One region of the Shewanella sp. SM55 genome, then DNA from elsewhere that is predicted to be linked to it. Evidence: predicted binding sites of a transcription regulator. Region 1 holds the regulator's gene; the other holds the start of a gene.
The links. Region 1 encodes NrdR, which represses ribonucleotide reductase genes. Its sites were predicted from a motif close to AAACACNANATNTNGTGTTT; they were not measured.
Positions count from the first base shown of each region.

Region 2: a site for NrdR is predicted at 3,749-3,768, ahead of nrdD (anaerobic ribonucleoside-triphosphate reductase). Genes of this name have one in related genera too.

Region 1 is NZ_JAKKRS010000002.1:414,718-422,780, reverse strand. Features, by position in the region: gene ettA (energy-dependent translational throttle protein EttA) at 1-483, opposite strand, end outside; gene glyA (serine hydroxymethyltransferase) at 673-1,926, shown strand; gene nrdR (transcriptional regulator NrdR) at 2,257-2,706, shown strand; gene ribD (bifunctional diaminohydroxyphosphoribosylaminopyrimidine deaminase/5-amino-6-(5-phosphoribosylamino)uracil reductase RibD) at 2,826-4,004, shown strand; gene L5L91_RS05155 (riboflavin synthase) at 4,055-4,711, shown strand; gene ribBA (bifunctional 3,4-dihydroxy-2-butanone-4-phosphate synthase/GTP cyclohydrolase II) at 4,807-5,910, shown strand; gene ribE (6,7-dimethyl-8-ribityllumazine synthase) at 6,041-6,520, shown strand; gene nusB (transcription antitermination factor NusB) at 6,532-6,936, shown strand; gene thiL (thiamine-phosphate kinase) at 7,015-7,971, shown strand; gene L5L91_RS05130 (phosphatidylglycerophosphatase A) at 7,987-8,063, shown strand, end outside.
Region 2 is NZ_JAKKRS010000001.1:315,625-323,687, reverse strand. Features, by position in the region: gene rssA (patatin-like phospholipase RssA) at 10-957, shown strand; gene L5L91_RS01465 (NADP-dependent oxidoreductase) at 1,093-2,103, opposite strand; gene L5L91_RS01460 (MarR family winged helix-turn-helix transcriptional regulator) at 2,250-2,729, shown strand; gene L5L91_RS01455 (hypothetical protein) at 2,849-3,538, shown strand; gene nrdD (anaerobic ribonucleoside-triphosphate reductase) at 3,800-5,917, shown strand; gene nrdG (anaerobic ribonucleoside-triphosphate reductase-activating protein) at 6,031-6,492, shown strand; gene L5L91_RS01440 (YibL family ribosome-associated protein) at 6,607-6,963, shown strand; gene ribA (GTP cyclohydrolase II) at 7,237-7,851, shown strand; gene L5L91_RS01430 (hypothetical protein) at 7,909-8,063, shown strand, end outside.

The sequences.
Region 1 (8,063 bases):
TTCGATTTTCTCATCCCAATCTGGCAGACGCAGGGCGTTGGCGGCGCGCTCAAGGACGTACTCTAAGTTATGGGCATCTTGGGCTTGAATAATGGCTTCGAGTTCGCCTTGCTCTTTTGCAAGGGCGTCGAAATCGGCATCCGGCTCGGCGTAGGCTGCGTAAACGGCATCGAGGCGAGTCAGGGCATTTTTTGCCTCTGCTACCGCTTCTTCAATCGCTTCACGTACGGTTTGATTCGGATCGAGTTTAGGTTCCTGCGGCAGGTAACCGATTTTCAATCCCGGCATTGGGCGCGCTTCGCCTTCAATTTCGGTGTCGATACCCGCCATAATGCGCAGTAGTGTCGACTTACCTGAACCGTTGAGGCCGAGTACGCCAATTTTGGCGCCGGGGAAAAAGCTTAAAGAAATATCTTTAAGGATCTGCTTCTTAGGCGGAACAATTTTACCCACCCGCAGCATGCTGTAAACAAACTGAGCCATTTTTCTCTATCTTAAGTGACTAATGATGCGGCTAATTCTACTCGATTGCGCGCCGAACTCAACTCGACAATGAGCCAAGTTCAAGCACTCTCTGCAGGAATTTCATGTTTCAAATACTGGGATTGTGACCGCGTTCCGAGTAGAATACCGCGCAACCCTACCTATAAGAATTGGCAGCTGGAGTAAGCAATGCTGAAAAAAGATATGAATATCGCAGATTATGATCCGGAACTGTTTAACGCAATTCAGAATGAAACTCTGCGTCAAGAAGAGCATATTGAGCTGATTGCTTCTGAAAACTACACCAGTCCACGCGTGATGGAAGCGCAAGGTTCACAGTTAACCAATAAGTACGCTGAAGGCTATCCAGGCAAGCGTTACTATGGTGGTTGTGAGTATGTGGACGTAGTTGAAACCTTAGCGATTGAACGTGCGAAAGAACTGTTTGGCGCAACTTACGCTAACGTACAACCTCATTCAGGTTCACAGGCAAACAGCGCGGTTTACATGGCATTGTTAAAACCTGGCGATACCGTACTGGGCATGAACTTAGCCCACGGTGGTCACTTGACCCACGGTTCACCGGTTAACTTCTCTGGCAAACTGTACAACATCATTCCTTATGGTATCGACGAGTCTGGCAAAATTGACTATGACGAGATGGAGCGTATTGCCTTAGAACATAAGCCTAAGATGATGATCGGCGGTTTCTCTGCCTATTCAGGTATCGTTGATTGGGCAAAAATGCGTGAAATCGCAGACAAAATCGGTGCTTATTTATTTGTCGACATGGCGCACGTTGCCGGTCTTATTGCTGCGGGCGTTTATCCAAACCCAGTACCACACGCGCACGTTGTGACATCTACGACCCACAAAACCTTAGCGGGTCCCCGTGGTGGCGTGATCCTATCTGCTGCTGACGATGAAGACTTGTACAAAAAGTTGAACTCTGCGGTATTCCCAGGCGGTCAAGGTGGCCCATTGATGCACGTTATCGCAGGTAAAGCGGTTGCGTTCAAAGAAGCCCTAGAGCCAGAATTTAAAGTGTACCAACAGCAAGTGGTTAATAACGCTAAAGCTATGGTTGAAGTGTTCCTTGAGCGCGGTTACAAAATCGTCTCTGGCGGAACCAGCAACCACTTAATGCTAGTTGACCTGATTGGTCGTGACTTAACGGGTAAAGAAGCCGATGCCGCTTTAGGTAGCGCTAACATTACTGTGAACAAAAACTCAGTGCCAAATGACCCACGTTCACCCTTTGTGACCTCAGGTGTGCGTATCGGTACGCCAGCCATTACGCGTCGCGGCTTTAAAGAAGCGGAATCGAAAGAGCTGACGGGCTGGATTTGTGACATCCTTGATGATGCGAACAATCCTGCTGTGATTGAACGTGTGAAAGGCCAAGTATTGGCACTTTGCGCACGTTTCCCTGTTTACGGCTAATTTGCCTATGCATCTACGCTTAGTAGATGAAGGGCCGAGATTGACCGCCGACAGACTTGATACTTATCACATCAGGTATTTAGCATCAGGCACTTAACATCAGGTATTTAGCATCAGGCACTTAACATCAGGTATTTAGCATCAGGCACTTAACATTAGGTTGTTAAGCTCAGGTAGTTAACCTCAGCCCATAAATAGGATAAAATCTCATGGCCGCATCTCGCGGCCATTTTTATTGGTAAAATCTTAGGTTTAAATCCATTGCGTTTGACTGAGATTTAACAGGTAAAGCCATTAACGCTTTACCACCATTCACTGGCAGGAGGCTCAATGCATTGTCCATTTTGTAGCGCGACAGATACTAAAGTCATCGATTCCCGATTAGTGGCAGAAGGCCACCAAGTGCGCCGTCGCCGAGAATGCACCGAATGTCATGAAAGATTTACCACCTTCGAAGGCGCCGAATTAGTTATGCCTAGGGTGATTAAGCGCGATGGTTCACGCCAACCCTTTGATGAAGAAAAACTCCAAGGTGGCATGTTGCGCGCCGTTGAAAAACGCCCCGTATCTATGGATGAAATAGAGCAAGCACTCAGCAAAATCAAGTCTACTCTGCGCGCCACTGGCGAGCGGGAAGTGCCGTCAGAAATGGTGGGTAACTTAATGATGGAGCAATTGATGAGCCTAGATAAAGTCGCCTACATTCGTTTCGCTTCTGTGTACCGCGCCTTTGAAGACGTGTCTGAATTTGGCGAAGCCATCGCCAAGCTGCAAAAGTAGTCATTGAGTTTTGTCGCCGACAAGGCAGACGTGTACGAGCGATTGGCGTGAAAGCACAAATTTAAAAGACAGGTTTGTAAGACTGGTGAAAGCCGAAACCTTTAACAACAGGGTTGAACATGAGCTTGAACATAAGTTGGTCCGTACTCGATACCCAAATGATGAGCCGCGCGATTCAATTGGCGCGCAAAGGCTTTTACACCACAAGACCCAATCCCTGTGTGGGCTGCGTTATCGTTAAAGATAATCAAATCATCGGTGAAGGTTATCATCAAAAAGCGGGTGAACCCCACGCCGAAGTGCATGCGCTACGTATGGCTGGCGAACGCGCCCGCGGCGCAACGGCCTATGTCACTTTAGAGCCCTGCAGCCATTATGGCCGCACGCCGCCCTGCGCCTTGGCGCTGATCAATATTGGCGTTAAACGTGTAGTAGTGGCGGTGGAAGATCCTAATCCGCAAGTAGGTGGTCGTGGCATTCAAATGCTGCGCGACGCCGGCATTGAAGTGGATGTGGGATTACATCGCGATGAAGCCTATGCCTTGAATTTAGGCTTTATGAAGCGTATGGAATCAGGTTTACCCAGAGTCACTGTCAAATTGGCTGCGAGTCTTGATGGTAAAACCGCGCTGTCTAACGGTGTGTCTAAATGGATAACTAGTCCAGAATCTCGCCGCGACGTGCAGCGATTACGTTTACGTTCTTGTGCACTGGTCACGGGAATTGAAACCATACTGGCGGACGATCCCTCACTCAATGTGCGTTATCAGGAACTTGGCAGCTTAAAAGACAGTGTAACCGAGGCGCAATTACTGCAGCCATTAAGAGTCATACTCGATAGTCACGCCCGTTTGCCGTTATCTGCTGCATGTTTGGCTATTGTATCGCCGATACTCTTGGTCTCGACCGTGGCTTATCCCGCAGAGTTTCAAGCACAATTGCCCTCCCATGTGAGTTGCCTCCTGTTACCTGCAATTGAAGGTCGCGTCTCATTGCCTGAACTATTAAGCTATTTAGGCCAAAGCTGTAATCACGTGTTGGTGGAAGCGGGTGCAACCTTAGCGGGCGCATTTTTAGCAGAGGGGCTGGCCGATGAGTTAGTGCTATATCAAGCGATGAAAATCCTCGGTGGGCATGGGCGTAATTTGCTGCAATTGCCCGATTATCAAACCATGGCACACATTCCTGCACTCACTTTGGTCGATGAGCGCAAATTAGGGCCAGATACCCGTTTAACCTTGAGCGTTAAGCTTGATACCTCTTTATCTAAATCGAATTGGAGCAAGATAACCGTTTAACCTTGAGTCTTATGCCTTATTACTTCTTTATTTAATTAAGTGAGTTAACCATGTTTACTGGGATTATTGAAGCCGTTGGCACCCTGCGCAAACTGGAGCGTAAAGGCGATGATATTCGCCTTACCGTCGCGAGCGGCAAACTGGATTTAACCGATGTGCGTTTAGGCGACAGTATTGCCACCAATGGCGTATGCTTAACGGTTGTGCAGCAACTAGCCGACGGTTATGTGGCTGATGTTTCAGCCGAAACAGTGAGTCTAACCGGGTTTGCCAACTATAAAGTGGGCACTAAGGTGAATCTTGAAAAGGCCGTTACTCCCACCACGCGTTTAGGTGGCCATATGGTCAGCGGCCATGTGGACGGTATTGCAACGGTTGAGCAACGCTTAGTGCGTGGGCAAGCCATCGAGTTTTGGTTAGCCGCACCCGCAGAGCTTGGGCGTTACATAGCCCACAAAGGTTCCATTACCATTGACGGCGTGAGTCTGACGGTGAACGAAGTGGACGGCAGTCGATTCCGCTTGACCATAGTGCCCCATACCGCAGGTGAAACCACCTTAATCGACCTGCAAGCGGGCGATAAGGTGAATATCGAAGTAGATTTAATCGCCCGTTATCTTGAACGCTTGATGAATTATGATGGCAAGGACAGCAAGAGCGGTGGCGTCACCATGGAAATGTTAGCCCGTGCCGGCTTTGTGCGTTAGTGCACAGGAGCAGATTATTTAACTTAAGCTTATCGGCAGCTTAGGTTATTTAGGTATAGAATTTCATAATAACAGCAAAATCATAAGGTCCTACAATGGCGCTGCACAGTATAGAAGAGATCATCGAAGATATTCGTCAAGGCAAAATGGTTATTTTGATGGATGACGAAGACAGAGAAAACGAAGGTGATTTGATCATGGCGGCCGAAATGGTCACGCCAGAAGCGATTAACTTTATGGCGAAATATGGCCGTGGGCTGATTTGCCAGACCATGACTAAAGCCCGTTGCCAGCAGTTAAACTTGCCTTTAATGGTGACGAATAATAACGCCCAGTTCTCGACTAACTTTACGGTTTCTATTGAAGCGGCGGAAGGTGTGACTACCGGTATTTCGGCCCACGATCGCGCTGTAACGGTGAAAGCGGCTGTGGCTAAAGAGGCTAAAGCGTCTGATTTAGTGCAACCAGGGCATATCTTCCCGTTAATGGCACAGGACGGCGGCGTATTAACCCGCGCAGGCCACACTGAAGCTGGCTGTGATTTAGCCCGTCTTGCGGGACTTGAGCCATCGGGCGTTATCGTTGAAATTTTGAACGAAGACGGCACTATGGCACGTCGCCCAGATTTGGAGATTTTCTCCGAGTTGCATGGCATCAAAATCGGCACTATCGCGGCTTTAATCGAGTATCGCAACACCAAAGAAACCACGGTTGTGCGTGAAGCTAAATGCAAATTACCGACCCGTTTCGGTGAGTTCGACATGGTGACCTTCAGAGACACTATCGACAATCAACTGCACTTTGCCTTAGTCAAAGGTGAGGTGAAAGAAGATTGTTTGGTGCGCGTGCATTTGCAAAATACCTTCAACGATTTACTCCACTCAGAGCGCGATCAGCAACGCAGCTGGCCACTCGAAAAGGCGATGGAGCGTATTTCTGCAGAAGGTGGTGTATTGGTTTTACTCGGTAATCAAGAACATCCCTGTGAAATCCTTTCTAAGGTGAAAGCCTTTGAAGCTGAAGATCAAGGCCAAGCGCCTGCTTCTGCAAAATGGCAGGGGACGTCGCGCCGTGTGGGTGTGGGTTCGCAAATTCTCGCCAGCCTTGGTGTGACTAAGATGCGCCTGCTCAGCTCGCCTAAACGCTACCACTCACTTTCAGGCTTTGGCCTTGAAGTGACTGAGTATGTGGCGGACTGAAACCCAAAGTTACACTGAAGTAAAATTAACAATTTCTGATAATTTGCATAGGGCTCTGGGCAATTGGCTGTGATATCATGTCGCCACTTTTCGCCCCGAGCTGGGTGCTTTAGCTAAATTAGGTAAGATAATGAACGTAGTTCAAGGTAATATCGAAGCGAAAAATGCCAAAGTTGCGATTGTAATTTCGCGTTTCAACAGCTTTTTAGTTGAGAGCTTGCTTGAAGGTGCACTTGACACGCTGAAACGTTTTGGCCAAGTCAGCGACGACAATATCACTGTTGTCCGTGTACCAGGTGCGGTTGAGTTGCCGCTAGCTGCGCGTCGCGTAGCTGCCAGTGGTAAATTCGACGGTATTATCGCATTAGGTGCGGTGATCCGTGGTGGTACTCCTCATTTTGATTTTGTTGCAGGCGAATGTAATAAAGGTCTAGCTCAAGTTGCTTTAGAATTTGATCTGCCTGTTGCTTTCGGTGTTTTGACCACTGATACCATTGAACAAGCGATTGAACGTTCAGGTACCAAAGCGGGTAACAAAGGCGGCGAAGCTGCTCTAAGCCTGCTTGAAATGGTCAATGTTCTGCAAGAACTTGAACAACAGTTGTTATAGTAGGAAAAATAATGAAGCCTTCTGAGCGCCGCAAGGCCCGCCGTTTAGCCGTTCAAGCCATTTATTCATGGCAACTAAGCGGGAATAATATTGCCGATGTCGAGCATGAGTTTTTAACTGAACAAAGTCTCGACGGTGTTGATGTAGCTTATTTTCGTGAGCTATTTTCAGGCGTTGCAACGAAGAAAACCCAATTGGATGAGCTGATCATCCCGCATCTGGAACGCCCGATTGATGAAGTGTCTCCAGTAGAGAAAGCCATAGTTCGTTTAGCGACCTATGAGCTGACTTTCCGTAAAGATGTGCCATATAAGGTCGCGATTAACGAAGCGATTGAGTTGGCAAAAGCTTTCGGTGCGGACGAGAGTCATAAGTTTGTGAACGGACTGCTCGACAAACTGGTTGCACGCAAGTAATAAAGACAAACGGTATCTTAGGATACCGTTTTTCATTGCTAACAAAGGTGGCCGATGTAAGTCGTGCCAAACTGTACAGTGAAAGAATTCCAATTAATTGAATGTTATTTTAGCAACCGCGGCCCCACTCGCCGTGATGTGAAGCTTGGCATCGGTGACGATTGCGCTTTAGTGCAACCTGCAGAAAACAAGTCGATTGCTATCTCCTGTGACACCTTAGTCGAAAATGTCCATTTCTTCCCCGATATGCCTCCCGCTGCCTTAGGTTACAAAGCTTTAGCGGTAAATTTATCTGATCTGGCTGCCATGGGCGCTGAACCCGCGTGGATGACGCTTGCCTTGACGCTACCCGAAGTCGATGAAACTTGGCTCAGTGGTTTTAGCGAAGGTTTATTTGAAGCGGCCGATTACTATGGCATCGCCTTAATTGGCGGCGATACGACTCGTGGCCCACGGGCGATTAATATCACAGTGCACGGCCAAGTCCCACAGGGTAAGGCACTCACTCGTCATGGTGCTAAAGCGGGTGATTGGATTTATGTCACGGGCACGCTCGGAGATTCGGCCTTAGGTCTGGATATCATTCGAGGCGCGCAACAGGCTAGAGCCGAGCATAAAGAATTCCTGATTAATCGCCATTATCGTCCAACACCAAGAGTTTTAGCGGGCCAAGCTTTGCGTTCGCTTGCCTCCAGTGCTATCGACCTTTCCGACGGGTTTATCTCGGATATCGGTCATGTGCTTAAGGCTTCGGCAGTCGGTGCTGTGGTGGACGTTAATTGCATCCCGCTTTCACGCGCGATGCAAGATACCGTCAGCGAGGAGCATGCCTTAGGTTATGCGCTAACTGGGGGCGAAGATTATGAACTGCTGTTCACCGTTCCTGAGGCGCAAAAAGGCGCGCTTGAGACGGCATTAAGCCATGCAGGAGCAAAGTTTGTTCGCGTAGGACAAATTTGTGCAGGCAGTAAGCTCAAGTTGCAACTCAATGGTGAGCCGTTTACGCCGCCGTATCACGGTTTCGAGCATTTTTAAGCGAAGAGCATGTTAATGAAATGGTTGTCAAAGGATCAGGTGCTAACGCGCCTGTCATTAAAAAATCCTGTCCACTTTTTGGCACTCGGTTT
Region 2 (8,063 bases), on a different contig from region 1:
AAATGATTTATGGCTAACGGAACAACCCCTTCGGTAGGTATTGCTTTGGGTAGTGGGGCGGCGAAAGGTTGGGCACATATAGGTGTATTGAATGGTTTAGCTGCCATGGGTATTAAGCCCGATAAAGTGGCTGGATGTTCGGTGGGGGCTTTAGTGGGGGCCGCTTACGCCCATGATCATTTACCCGAGTTAGAAAGATGGGTGCGCAGTTTTTCTAGTTGGGACGTGCTTGGCTTGATGGATATTCGATGGCGTAAAGGCGGGCTTATCGGCGGAGACAAGGTGTTCGATGTGCTGCATGCACGTATAGGAGATGTGAATATTGAGAATCTCAATCGTCCCTTTGCAGCCGTCGCGACTGACTTATACTCTGGTCAGGAAATTTGGTTTACTGAAGGGGATTTACGGCAAGCGGTACGGGCCTCTTGCTCCATGCCGGGGATTTTAGCCCCGGTCAGACAAGGAGATCGCTGGTTAGTCGATGGTGCTGTAGTGAATCCTGTTCCTGTTTCGGTCAGCCGTGCCATGGGTGTTGATGTAGTGATTGCAGTGGATTTATATGGTTATCATTCTGGGCGTATCCAAGTGTTACCCGTGAATATGACCAGCCAAAGGACTGTCCAAGCTGAAATGGATATGCCAGCGCGACAAGAAACGGGCTTTATGGATTTATTCGCCCGTGGCCGAGATTATGTCAGCAACCTAACCGATAAGTTTTCACTCGGCACTAAATCGAATCCGGGGATGATTGCTGTGATGTCGCAATCTATGGGTATTTTAGAGCAAAGACATAAGCGGGCGCGGTTGATGGGCGATCCACCAGATATTTGTATTGTGCCAGAGGTGGGAAATATCGGCACTATGGAGTTTCATCGTGCTGATGAGGCGATTGCCGCCGGCGAAGCGGCGGTGGAGAAAGTCGCCCACTTGATTGAAGCTGCGCTCTGGAAAGGCTGATGATGCAAAATGTAGAGTCAAAAGCTTTCATATAGATAGCGTTTGATTGCAAGATAAACAAAAGTCGGTATCACTTTCGCGATACCGACTATTTGCTATATCATATTGAGATGTTTATACCGCTTTGTTGGTGACTTAGGCTAGTTTTACCAACATTTTACCGCGATTCTTACCTTCAAATAGACCGATAAAAGCATCAGGTGCTTGTTCAAGCCCTTGATAAATTGTTTGTTCTGCTTTGACTTTGCCTTCCGCTAACCATTGAGCCATTTTTGCGGTGAACTCAGGATAATGCGCCCAATGTTCGGATACGATAAAACCTTCTAACTTGAGTTTTCGCATTACAATTAGGGCTAAGTTGTCAGGGCCAGGTGTTGGAGTTGTGTTGTTATATTGCGAAATCATACCGCAAACAGCGATACGTCCATGATCTTTCATATTGCTCAGCGCTGCGGCTAAATGCTCGCCACCGACGTTCTCAAAATACACGTCAATTCCTTCTGGGGCGGCTTTTGTCAACGCTTGGGTAAGATTGCCACAAGTCTTGTAATTGATGACCGCATCAACACCATAACTTTTTAATAATTCAGCTTTTTCATCTGAACCGACAGAGGCTATTACACGAGCACCTATTAGTTTACCAATTTGGCAGGCTACGCTACCTACTGCGCCAGAGGCTGCGGAAACGAACAGTGTCTCACCCGCTTTTAAATCTGTAATGTGAGTCAGTCCTGTCCAAGCTGTCATGCCTGGCATTCCGAGTACGCCGAGGAAATGTGAATTATCAAGCGTAGTTAGTGGTAAAGCTGTCAGTCCTGCGGTATCTGTGACTGCGTGTTCACGCCAACCTAGCATGCTGCTGACTTTAGTACCAACCGGGAACTTGGTGTTTTTTGACGCGATAACTTCACCAATCGCACCGCCTTCTAAGACTTGATTTAAGGCGAAGGGCGGAACATAACTCTTGCGATCAACCATGCGCCCGCGCATGTAAGGGTCAACCGACATCCATAGATTTTTAATCAGCACTTGTCCATCAGCGAGAGGTGCTAACGCTTTATTTACTAAAGTAAAGTTCTGTGCTGTAGGCATGCCTTCTGGGCGACTAGCTAGATGGATTTCACGGGTTTCAGTCATACTCTTCATAAAAAATCACTTTTTGTTTGTGCGCAAACTAATGATGTTAACTCTACGTGGCTTTAAGATTGAATGCAAATAGTTTGCGCGCAAACTAGATGGGGTGGGACAGATCGGATAAGATAGTGTTATGTTTAAATGACAGGCGCTTAAACGTGCAGAATTGCTTACCTCAACCTGAGCTAGACGCTACAAAACAGACTCATAGCCAAGCTCCACTCTGTTTATCCGATAATGTTTGTTTCGCGTTATATTCTGCGAGCAATGCATTAGTGCGTGCTTATCGGCCTCTACTCGAGGCATACGAGTTAACTTTCCCTCAATATCTGGTGATGCAAACCCTGTGGCGTCAAAACGGCTGTAGCCAAACCCAGCTATCAGCGGCGACTAAGCTCGATATGGGGACGCTAACGCCTATCGTTAAGCGATTAGAGGTAAAAGGCTTGATCACGCGTTTGGCCTGCATTGAAGATGAGCGGAAAAAGCTGATCACTCTGACAAGTCAAGGAGAGGGTATCAGGCACGAAGCTCTTGCCTTGAAGCAAACCTTGCTTGATAAAGTGCAGATGGACGCTGAGGCACTCGATTTACTAAGGCGGCAATGTCTTGCCTTGATCGAAGACATACAGTCCTAGATATAAGTTAGTTTATGCATAGTGATGCTATTAACTCAGGGGTTGCACTGATTAATACTTGATTGGCTTAGTTTTTGCTTTAAAACCGTCATTGAGTCTTAGACGCCGAATTTTTGACGATGAATTCTATTTTAAATGCCTTTAATCTTAATCGCAGCAGTGCCAGTATCGCCGATGCTTATGGTGCCAATAGCCAAAAGACGAGCACGGCTAAAACCGATACTACGACAGAAACAAATAAAACGCAGACGGATGCTACCAAACCCGATAAAGGTAAAACCGATGAGATAGCGCTGTCGCCACGGGCGCAACGCGCACAGAAAATTCAATCGATGGCGAAGGATTTTTTTGCCGATGGTCAATTTGGCGTCGCCGATATTCCCGCATTGGTGTCGCGCTTACAAAAAGATGGCATTTTATCGGATGTGCAACTCGAGCGTTTATCGAAAAACGGTATTACAGTGCCGAGCACAACAACGCCGACTAAACAATCGTTGCAAGATTTTTTAGATGATGAAATCAAATCATTAGCTAAAAAATCACCCAATAATCCTCTTATCAATACCTTAGTTGATGCTAAGAACGTCTTAACCAATATGGATGATGCTCAGTCGCCGGTGCTAGCCCAGAAGGCCACGAAAGTCCTTAGCCAATTGACGGATTATTTGAATTCTGAACCTCCGCTTACGGATGCTCAAAAGCAGCAGTGGCAGGGGCTAAAATCTATGATGCAACTCGCCTCATCTATGGGGGCGCATCAGTCAGCATCGGGCCAACTCAGTAGTTATCTTGCGCTTGCTAAACGTTAATTCACATCCATAGTGCGTGATAAACACAAATTGTCACGCATTCAACTAGCTGGGTTTAATCAGCAGGTCAAGGCGCAATTTTCAGATAATTGGGCCTAGCTGCAGTTCTTGTTTGTTCTTTTATTTCATCCTAAAAACTATGATCTGGATCATGGACTCCTTACCGTCATTGTAGCCTAATGCTCTACATATTGTGTTTTATGCTTTTAAAATCACTAGATGTAGTGTTAATTTTTAGGCGAGATGGAGAGGAACTGAACAATGCCAGTCGTAATTAAGCGTGATGGTTGCCGCACACCTTTTGATGAAACAAGGATAAGGGATGCAGTGAATGCCGCTGCAAACTCAGTTGGAATAGAGGATGGCGACTATGCAGCGACAGTGGCAGCGTGTATCAGTCAGAGCGTCGCGCCATTAGCTGAAGTCGATATCCACCATCTACAAGATGCGGTTGAGAATTTACTGATGGAAGGGCCGTACAAGTCCCTGGCGCGGGTGTATATCGAATACCGCCACGACAGAGATGTGTGCCGTGAAGCGACCAGTAAACTCAACCTCGAAATCCGTGGTTTAGTTGAGCAAAGCAATGCGGCTTTACTCAATGAAAATGCTAATAAAGATTCAAAAGTCATTCCTACTCAGCGGGATTTACTCGCGGGCATAGTCGCCAAACATTACGCCAAGAGTCATATTTTGCCAAAGGATGTAGTCGCTGCCCATGAAGCGGGCGAGATCCATTACCACGACTTAGATTACTCTCCGTTTTTCCCGATGTTTAACTGCATGTTGATTGATTTAGCTGGCATGTTGACCCACGGCTTTAAAATGGGTAATGCCGAAATTGAAACCCCTAAGTCTATTTCAACAGCGACAGCGGTGACCGCTCAGATTATTGCCCAAGTGGCGAGTCATATCTATGGCGGAACTACTATCAACCGTATCGATGAAGTGTTAGCGCCATTTGTCGCTAAGAGCTACGACAAGCATTACCAAATTGCCCTGAATTGGAAGATTACCGACGCCAAAGCCTTTGCCACGGCGCAAACTGAAAAAGAATGTCACGATGCATTCCAGTCTTTGGAATATGAGGTCAATACCTTACACACTGCCAATGGCCAAACACCGTTCGTGACCTTTGGGTTTGGTTTAGGCACGTCATGGGAATCACGCTTAATTCAGCAATCAATGCTCAAAGTGCGGATGGCGGGATTGGGTAAAAATCGCAAGACTGCAGTATTCCCTAAGCTAGTGTTTGCGATTCGTGATGGTATTAATCATAAAGCGGGCGATTGCAATTACGATGTAAAACAGATGGCGCTCAAATGCGCAACAATGCGCATGTATCCCGACATTCTCAACTACGAGCAAGTCGAGAAAGTGACTGGTTCATTTAAAACCCCAATGGGCTGCCGTAGCTTTTTAGGCACCTATGAAGAAAATGGCGAGCTTGTGCATGAAGGGCGCAATAATTTGGGAGTGGTCAGTCTAAACTTGCCGCGGATTGCCTTAGAAGCCAATGGCGATGAGACTGAGTTTTATCGCATTTTAGATGACAGATTAGTATTAGCCCGTAAAGCGCTGGATACCCGTATTGAGCGACTGAACGGTGTTAAAGCCCGCGTGGCACCTATCCTCTATATGGAAGGCGCCTGTGGTGTACGTTTACGGGCAGATGATGATGTGGCGCAAATCTTTAAAAATGGCCGTGCGTCGATTTCACTCGGTTACATTGGACTGCATGAAACCATGAATGCACTCTATGGAACCCAAACCCATGTATTTGATGATGCACAATTAAGGGAAAAAGCCGTTGCTATTGTAGCTTATCTTAAAGCGGCTACCGATGCGTGGAAGGCCGAAACAGGTTATGGCTTTAGTCTGTATAGCACGCCAAGTGAGAGTCTCTGCAGCCGTTTTTGTAAACTGGATGCGAAGCAATTTGGGCTAGTCACTGGGGTGACTGATAAGGGGTATTACACCAATAGTTTTCACCTTGATGTGGAAAAAAGTGTTAATCCTTACGATAAAATTGATTTTGAACAGCCATATCCCGCTATCGCGAACGGCGGCTTTATTTGTTATGGCGAATATCCCAATATGCAGCATAACCTCGAAGCGCTGGAAAACGTCTGGGATTATAGCTACAGCCGCGTGCCTTACTATGGCACTAACACGCCAATTGATGAATGCTACGACTGTGGCTTTACCGGTGAATTTAGTTGTACCAGTAAAGGGTTCACTTGCCCTAAGTGTGGCAATCATGAGCCTAGTCGGGTTTCTGTGACGCGTCGTGTGTGCGGTTACTTAGGCAGCCCAGATGCGCGGCCCTTTAATTATGGCAAGCAAGAAGAAGTAAAACGCAGGATCAAACACTTGTAACACTATTACCTTATTCTGCCTGTTAGACTTATTCCGTGGCATCACGTGGCATCAATGGTGCCATGGGGTAAGTACCAATGTTAAAAGATGAAATGCACTGTGAGTGACCATCAATGAATTACCATCAGTATTTCCCTATCGATGTGGTCAATGGTCCTGGTACGCGTGCGACCTTGTTTGTTTCTGGTTGTGAGCACCAGTGCCGGGGTTGTTACAACCAAAGCACGTGGGATCCCCGTTCTGGGCATGTGTTTGATAGGACGATAGAAGATAGGATTATTGCCGATCTTAATGATAAGCGGATTGTGCGCCGTGGTTTATCGCTTTCGGGCGGCGATCCTTTATTGCCTGTCAATCTCAGTGCCATTTTGACGCTCGTCAAACGAGTCAAGACTGAGTGTTCGGGTAAAGATATTTGGCTGTGGACAGGTTATGTGCTCGATGAGTTGAGTGATGAACAGCGCGCCGTGTTGGCCTATATTGATGTGCTGGTGGACGGAAAATTTGAACAAAGTCTTGCCGATCCGAGTCTTGTCTTTCGCGGTAGCAGCAATCAGATCATTCGTTTGTTATAAAAGCGGTAACGAGGATCTGTAACTTGCTGCTATAATCTCAGGCCTTGACACAGACGCTAGCATAATCAGGCTAAGATTTTACTGTGGCTAACTTAGGTAATTTAAGGTAACAGAATGAATTTAAAGCAAGAACTGCAGCAGCTTAACGATAAATTAGATAAATTTCGTCGTAAACTTGCTGCGGCTGAACAAAGAGGCGATGACGTCATTATTGCCCAGTTCAAACGCGAAATCGCTGCGGTCACTAAGCAAATCGGCAGTGTGAAAGGGCAACAAACCCGCTTATTGAATAAGCAAGGGTCAGATATCAAAGGTTTGCCTTTCCATCGTGCTTTGACAAAAGCGGAACAAGCAGACATGGGCAAACTGAAAAAGTCTGTCAAAGGGCTTGTGGTAATCCACCCTATGACGGCTATCGGCCGTGAAATGGGGCTAACGGAAGTTACTGGATACGCTCCCGCAAAATTTTAATGTGGGATTGGATGTCACTGGCACGGGATCGAGTGTCGATCGCGTGTTTGTGCTCCTTGTATTTAATGCACTGCTTCGTTTTAATCCATTCCTTCGTGCTGCCCATCGAAAAGACATTCATGTTTGGTTTAGTTGATTAAAACACTAAAGTATTTCTGGATTGTTCGAAAACACTTTAGAATGGTGCGCTTAGTTGGCTAAGTGCCTAATCCTCGTTTTGTTTCTAGGGATCTTATTCGTCTCATGGAATGAGAGTTGTCGTTAAGGTTAAGTATGTCGATAAAATATGTCGCGACGTCAAAGTTACCCACTCCTTGGGGCGTGTTTGCCATGCATGGTTTTGAAGATACAGAATCAGGCAAAGAGCATGTTGCGCTCACATTTGGTACGCTCAGTGCGGATGAACCTGTGTTGGGTCGAATTCATTCCGAGTGTTTAACTGGCGATGCGTTATTTAGCTTGCGTTGTGACTGTGGTTTTCAGTTACAAGCGGCGATGCAAAATATTGCGGAAACGGGCAGTGGCTTTATCCTCTATTTGCGCCAAGAAGGCCGTGGCATTGGTTTGTTGAATAAAATCCGCGCCTACGAGCTGCAAGATAAAGGTGCCAACACAGTTGAAGCCAACGAGCAACTGGGCTTCGAAGCCGATATGCGTAAATACGACATGATCAAACCTATGCTGGAACAGATAGGCGTGAAGCATGTGCGTTTGATGACCAATAATCCGCGTAAAGTGAAAGCGATGAAGGAGTTTGGCATCGAAGTGGTTGAGCGCGTACCGCTGCAAGTTGGTAAAAATCGTTATAACGAAGCGTACTTAAAAACTAAATCCACTGAGCTTGGACACATGATGTCTGAATATCATTTTATGGATGAAAATAAGTAGTTTTGTCATTATGATGAGTCGACCGATTGAGTTAAAAATGAGGAAGGTTTAAGTCAATTGAGCCATTGTTTCAGTCGGTTGCTATTAAGCTTGTCGCTAATGTGCTTGGTATTACTGAGCGTTATTCCTACCACCTTTGCCGATAGTGTCTCCGCTACAAATACATTCATATCTGCATCTCAAGCGGATGATTCCGGCTTTTCTATCAATCA